2 linked regions of the Oleidesulfovibrio alaskensis DSM 16109 genome follow. The protein of the gene in region 1 interacts with the protein of each later gene in a pairwise test. Links are inferred from orthologs where the notes say so. Each region holds a gene or a part of one and is shown on either strand. Other genes may lie near its edges. The genes, in order: acpP and H586_RS0108930.

What was found.
Region 2: the proteins of acpP (region 1) and H586_RS0108930 interact in binary tests that used the Escherichia coli proteins (3 or more experiments, as listed by UniProt). The link is inferred for Oleidesulfovibrio alaskensis DSM 16109 from one-to-one orthologs.

What each region holds. Positions count from the first base shown.
Region 1 is NZ_AXWQ01000004.1:409,636-412,681, forward strand. What follows is about bases 218-3,044. They hold acpP (acyl carrier protein), read left to right. Parts: upstream 218-1,429; coding sequence 1,430-1,660; downstream 1,661-3,044. Other genes in these bases: H586_RS0102130 (beta-ketoacyl-ACP synthase III), read left to right, coding at 218-492; fabG (3-oxoacyl-[acyl-carrier-protein] reductase), read left to right, coding at 621-1,364; fabF (beta-ketoacyl-ACP synthase II), read left to right, coding at 1,836-3,044. Outside these bases: more of H586_RS0102130, read left to right, coding at 1-217; more of fabF, read left to right, coding at 3,045-3,046. UniProt on the Escherichia coli protein: Carrier of the growing fatty acid chain in fatty acid biosynthesis.
Region 2 is NZ_AXWQ01000013.1:129,533-132,746, reverse strand. What follows is about bases 17-3,011. They hold H586_RS0108930 (acyl-CoA thioesterase), read right to left. Parts: upstream 1,724-3,011; coding sequence 1,310-1,723; downstream 17-1,309. Other genes in these bases: H586_RS18740 (methyl-accepting chemotaxis protein), read right to left, coding at 1,927-3,011; H586_RS0108935 (amidohydrolase family protein), read right to left, coding at 439-1,239; H586_RS0108940 (ferredoxin-thioredoxin reductase catalytic domain-containing protein), read left to right, coding at 17-48. Also shown: more of H586_RS0108940, read left to right, coding at 1-16; more of H586_RS18740, read right to left, coding at 3,012-3,214.

The sequences.
Region 1 (3,046 bases):
GTGGGCAGTCACCCCAACGAGGGACGTGCCGTGGAAGTGGCAGACAGCCTGCTTTCTTCAGACGGTGCGTTGGGTGATCTTCTGCTCATCAGCGGTGGCGGAACCAGCGTTCCCTACAAACACGGCCAGCCCGTGGGTGACGAATTTTTCGTCCGCATGGAAGGCCGTGAAATATTCAAACACGCCGTGCGCAGCATGGCACGCGTGTGCGAAGAACTGCTTGAGCGCAACGGCATAGCCCGCGAAGACGTGGATATGCTGCTGCCCCATCAGGCAAACCTGCGCATTATCGAAGCGGTGGGAAAAAAACTGGGTATCCCTGCCGATAAAGTATTTGTGAATCTTCAGGAATACGGCAACACTTCCGCTGCATCGGTGCCTCTGGCACTGGCCGATGCGGACAGTAAAAACCTGCTGCCCCCCGGGCGCACGGTACTGCTGACCACATTCGGAGGCGGATTCACATGGGGTGCAGTGCTGCTGCGCACCTGAAAAAGCGTGTATAACCGGTAACCTTCCGGAATATAAGATACTCGCTGCCGAAATTCACAATTGAAGTTACACTGTCTTTACGGTATAAAGCGGTGCCTTCCGGTAAAGAAGAGAAAAAGCGAACCAAAATGAGCGAACTTATCTCCACCGCACTGGTCACGGGCGGCTCACGCGGCATCGGCAAATGCATTGCCGAAACACTGGCCGCGCAAGGTTTTCAGGTACTGCTTACCTATGTGAGCAAACCTGAAGAAGCCGAAACCGTGGCCGAGTCCATCCGCACTGCGGGCGGACAGGCAAGGGCCCTTCGTCTGAATGTGGGCGACCCCGAAGAGGTGGCCGCATTCTTTAAAAACGAAGTGAAGGACAAAGTCCGGCTGGATGTGCTGGTGAACAACGCCGGCATAACCAAAGACGGGCTGCTCATACGCATGAAAGATGAGGACTTTGCACGGGTTATCAGTGTAAACCTGCAGGGCGCCTTTTCATGCAGCCGCGAAGCGGCCAAAATAATGAGCAGACAACGCTGCGGCCGCATCATCAACATCACCTCGGTGGTGGGCCAGATGGGCAACGCCGGACAAGCCAACTACTGCTCCGCCAAGGCCGGTCTTATAGGACTTACCAAGTCCGCCGCCAAGGAGCTTGCAGCGCGCAACATCACCGTAAACGCCGTGGCACCCGGTTTCATAGAGACCGACATGACCAGAGCGCTTGCCGACAATGTGCGCGAACAGTACCTTTCCGCCATTCCGCTGCGCCGTCTCGGCAGTGCACAGGATGTGGCGGATGCCGTGGCCTTTCTTGCTTCTGACAAGGCTGGCTACATTACCGGGCAGGTCATCGCCGTCAACGGCGGTCTGTACACCTAGCCCGCCTGCGGACAGGCCGCTGCCTGCCTGCGCTTCAGCTACAAATAACACCGATTGGAGGGAATATGTCCGTCGAAGAAAAAGTCAAAAAGATCATCATGGACCAGCTCGGCGTTTCCGCCGAAGAAGTAAAGCCCGAAGCTTCCTTTGTGGAAGATCTGGGTGCTGACTCCCTGGACCTGACCGAACTGATCATGGCCATGGAAGAAGAATTCGGTACCGAGATTGATGACGACGACGCTCAGAAAATTCTGAAAGTCAAAGACGCCATCGACTACATCGCTGGCAAGCAATAGTCTTCACTCATCATTCCAAATACATGCAAGCAGGCGTCTTATGACGGAGTCATAAGGCGCTTTGCCCTTTTCTTCCGGCTGCTGCGAAAAAGGCTTTTTTCCGCCCCTGCCACCGGCCAGACCGGACACCGGACGGACGGCTTTTACGCCGCGTTATGCCCACGAGGAACATAGAATGACTGGAAAACGAGTAGTAGTAACCGGACTTGCCGCAATAACCCCGCTTGGCAACAATGTTGAAACCAGCTGGGAAAATCTCATTGCCGGAAAGTCCGGAATCGGGCCCATCACCCGTTTTGATGCCAGCGAATATACATCCCGCGTGGCGGGCGAGGTAAAAGACCTCGACCTGGGCGAGTATATTCCCCCCAAACAGGCACGCCGCATGGACCGCTTTACGCAGTACGCGGTGGCCTGCGCCAAGCAACTCATGAAGCACGCAGAATACACCGTGCCCGAAGAAACGGCCCATCGCGTGGCCTGTCTTCTGGGTGTGGGGCTGGGCGGACTGGAAACCATCGAGCAGTTTCATACCAAACTGGTCGAAGCCGGTCCCAACCGCATCTCCCCCTTCATGATTCCCCAGCTTATCTCCAACATGGCCCCCGGCCAGATTGCCATGGAAATAGGCGCCAAAGGCGGCAACGTTGTGATGACCAGTGCATGCGCATCGGGCACCCACGCCATCGGCTATGCTTTTACCGAGGTAAAAGTGGGCCGCTACGACGCTGTGGTCACCGGCGGTGCCGAATCCACCATCACCCCCATGGGCGTGTCCGGGTTCACAGCACTGCGTGCGCTTTCCACCGCAAGCAACGATGCCCCCGAAAAGGCTTCGCGTCCCTTTGATGCCAACCGTGACGGCTTTGTCATCGGCGAAGGCGCAGGGCTGCTGCTGGTCGAATCGCTTGAGTCCGCCCGGGCCCGCGGGGCAACCATATACGCGGAAATCGTGGGCTTCGGCTCTTCGGACGACGCGTTTCATATGACCGCCCCCCGCGACGACGCCGAAGGCATGGCACGCGCCATGCTGATGGCCATTGAAGAAGCCGGCATCAGCCCCGCTGATGTGGACTGCATCAATGCCCACGGCACCTCGACACAGCTGAACGACAAGAGCGAAACACTGGCACTGAAAAAAGTGTTCGGCGACCACGCGTCCAAGCTGCGCATCAGCGCCAACAAATCGCAGACGGGCCACCTGCTGGGGGCCGCCGGCGGCGTGGAAGGCGTTTTCAGCTGTCTTACCCTTGCAACCGGCACCGTGCCCGGTACCGCAAACTATGAAACCCCCGACGAAGACTGCGACCTCAACTATATGGGTGGCGGTTCCGAGTCGTATCAGGCACAATACGTGCTGAGCAACTCCTTCGGCTTCGGCGGCAC
Region 2 (3,214 bases), on another replicon or contig:
CACAAGGTGGTGCCCGAGCGTCGTCCGCCGGAAAAACTGCTGGGCTGACGTCTCCGTTCCGCAGGCGGCAGATTGTGTCCGTGCGTTCATGGTGCAAGGTACGGAGACTGCCGCCACTGTGACGGCAGGGCGGGGGACCGGTACATGCCTTTGCCGGTTGTCTGCCGCTGCCTTTCGTATGCCGTTTGCGGCTGCCGTGTCGCCCCGGTGCTGCCGCAAGGTATGACGCGCCCGGCGCAGACGGGCCGCCACCGGTGCGCCGGTGGCTTTTCATAACGTCCGTATGGCGGTTATGCTGTTGTTGCCCCAAGCACCGGCGGTACAGTGCAGGTTTGCCCGCCGGTATGTGCATGCCTGTATGTCAGACACAAAAAAACACCGCATTCATTAAGGATGCGGTGTTTTTTTGTGCAAGGTTCCCATGCGGAACGCAGTGTTTCAGTACTGCGCCCTGAGCCCCAGTGCCAGCGCACCGTTGCCCATGAGATCGGCCAGAGCGCTGTCGCTGATGCCCAGCCGTTTCCGGAGCATTTTCTGTTCCGATGCAGGATCAAACAGCGGCCAGTCACTGCCGAAAAGCCATTGTTCACGCGGGTGCTTTTTCCATAGACCGTGCAGGGTGTCATCGTCGATGAACGCCAGTGAGCTGGAAGTATCCATGTAGACGTTTTTGCCCGCCAGTGCTTCCAGCGCATACTTCCAGTGGCGGTAGCCGCCCATGTGTGCGGCGATGAACCGCACGCGGGGAAATTTTTTAATCAGTGCCGCCAGCTTGTACGGGCATGAAGGGTTTTCATCGGGCGGCAGTGCGTCGCCGATGTGACACATGATCATCATGCTGTCGCCGATGGTTTCAAAAATAGGTTCCAGCCGCGGGTCATCCAGCCAGAACCCCTGAAACTCGGGGTGCAGCTTGATGCCGCGTATGCCGTGCGCCTGCAGACGCTTCAGCTGTGCCTCCCATTCTTCATAATCGGGATGGATGCTGCCGAATGCCACGGCACGGGGGCAGGTGAGGCTGAGCGCCATGGCAAAGTTGTTGGCAGGCACAACCTGTGCCGCAGCGGTGGCCGCGTTGTGCACCACATAGCCGTCCAGTCCGGCTTTGCGGGTTACCGCATCAAGATCTTCCAGCAGGCCGGAGCCGCTCATGGTGATGCCGTAGTGGCTTTCCAGCTGGGCCACGGCTTTGGAGGCTATTTTGGGATGAAACGCGTGGGTATGTATATCAAGCAGCATGACAGTAAGAGTGTGGCCGCTGCCTCCGCGGTAAACAGCGGGGCGCGGGCGGTTTGGCGTAGCGGCGGGGTTACGCTGTGAACAGGGCGCGGAGCCATTCGGGAACGGAAACGGGTCGCCCGGTGCGGTTTACACAGGCGTGCTGCGTGCTGCCCGTGCACAGCAGAACGGTTTTATCCTCGTTCCAGATTTCATACACAAACGTCAGTGATGCCCTGCCCCATTGCGAGATACCGGTGCGGATGCGCACCAGATCATCAAAGCGGGCGGGACGGCGGTAGCGGCAGGCCGCTTCGCGCACGGGCAGCATGATGTCTTTTTCTTCCACCTGCGCATAGCTCATGCCGCGGGCGCGGATGAACTCGCTGCGGGCCCGTTCGAAAAAGTGCAGGTACTCGGCATAGTATACAACGCCCATGGTGTCCGTCTCACCATAGGATACGCGGTGTGCGAGCCAGGTTTCCGGCGCGGGAAAGTCGGTCATGGGCATACTCCTGAATGCGTCCCTCATGGGATGCGTCGGGCAAAGTGGTTACATACCCCAAGCCGCCGCATGTGGCAAAGTATGAAAAGAGCTGTCTTTTAATGGTGTGGTGCGCTCCTGTGCGCATGCGGCACTTCATACATGTAAAAAAAAGCCGCGCCCGCCGGTGGGGGGGCGCGGCGTACGGTCAGAACTGCGTACGGTCAGCTGCGCAGCTTGCGCACCATGCCCGTCAGCGATTCGCTCAGCCCTGTCAGCCTGATGATGGCCTCGCGGGCCGATTCCATGTCTGTGGCGGTTTCCGCGGCTATGCGGCGCACTTCTTCCACGGCGCCGGTCACCTCTTCGCTGGCGTGCGACTGCTCCGAAGTGGCTTCGTGTATCATGTCGACCTGATGCGCCGCATCGTCAGAGCGGGTAACTATTGTTTCCAGCGCTTCTCCGGAGTGCTGCACCAGACCGGTGGCTCTGCCTATGGCTTCGGCCGCCTGCTGGGCGTTATCCATATTTCTGTTTGTGGCCTGCTGTATGGCGTTTACGGCCTGTCCCACCTCACCGGTGGCGCTCATGGTTTTTTCAGCCAGTTTGCGCACCTCGTCGGCCACCACGGCAAACCCCCGTCCGGCGTCTCCGGCGCGGGCTGCTTCAATGGCGGCGTTCAGCGCCAGCAGGTTGGTCTGGTCGGCAATGTCGGTGATGACGGTCATTATGCGTCCTATGGCCTCGGTCTGCGCTCCCAGAGCGTTCATATCGTTTTTCAGGTTTTCGGCCATGGTCTGCACCTGTTCCATGGCGGCCACGGAATCGCGGACCACCTCCGCGCCTTCCTTTGCCTTGTTGCGGCTGTCGGACGAAGCCTCGCTGGCGTTGCTGGCATTCTGTTCCACACGCTGCATGCTGGCGTTCATCTGCTCTATGGCATCGGCTGTGCGGCCCAGCTTGTCAGATTGCATCTGCGCACTGTTGGCCACTTCGTCTATCTGATGAGAGAACCCTTCCGTGGTCATGGCCAGTTCCTCAACAACACCCTCCAGTGCTGATGCGGCATCGTGCAGCGCCTGCTTGCGGGCCTGTTCGGCCATGCCCCGGGCTTCTTCCGCTTCCTGCATGGCCAGCCGTGCACGTTCGCTTTCTTCTTCGCTTTTGCCGGCCAGTGCTGCTGCTTCGTGTATTTTTTCTTTCAGGCTTACGACCATGCGCACCAGATCATTGCGCAGCACTTTCAGTTCACCGCGAAATGTGTCGTGGGTCTGTGCGTCCAGATTGCCGTTGGCAACGCTGGCCGTGTATTCCAGCAAAGAACCCAGCGGCCGTGAAAGATACACACGTATAAGCAGCACGCTGGCAACAAGCATGACGGCCAGAAATATACCGGAAAACAGCAGGGTCTCCATGCGCAGGGCGGCGGCTTCCGTGCGCAGTTTCCGGCCTTCTTCGGCCACGGCGGCGTCTATGTCGTCTGTATACACTCCCATACCCACTACCCAGCCC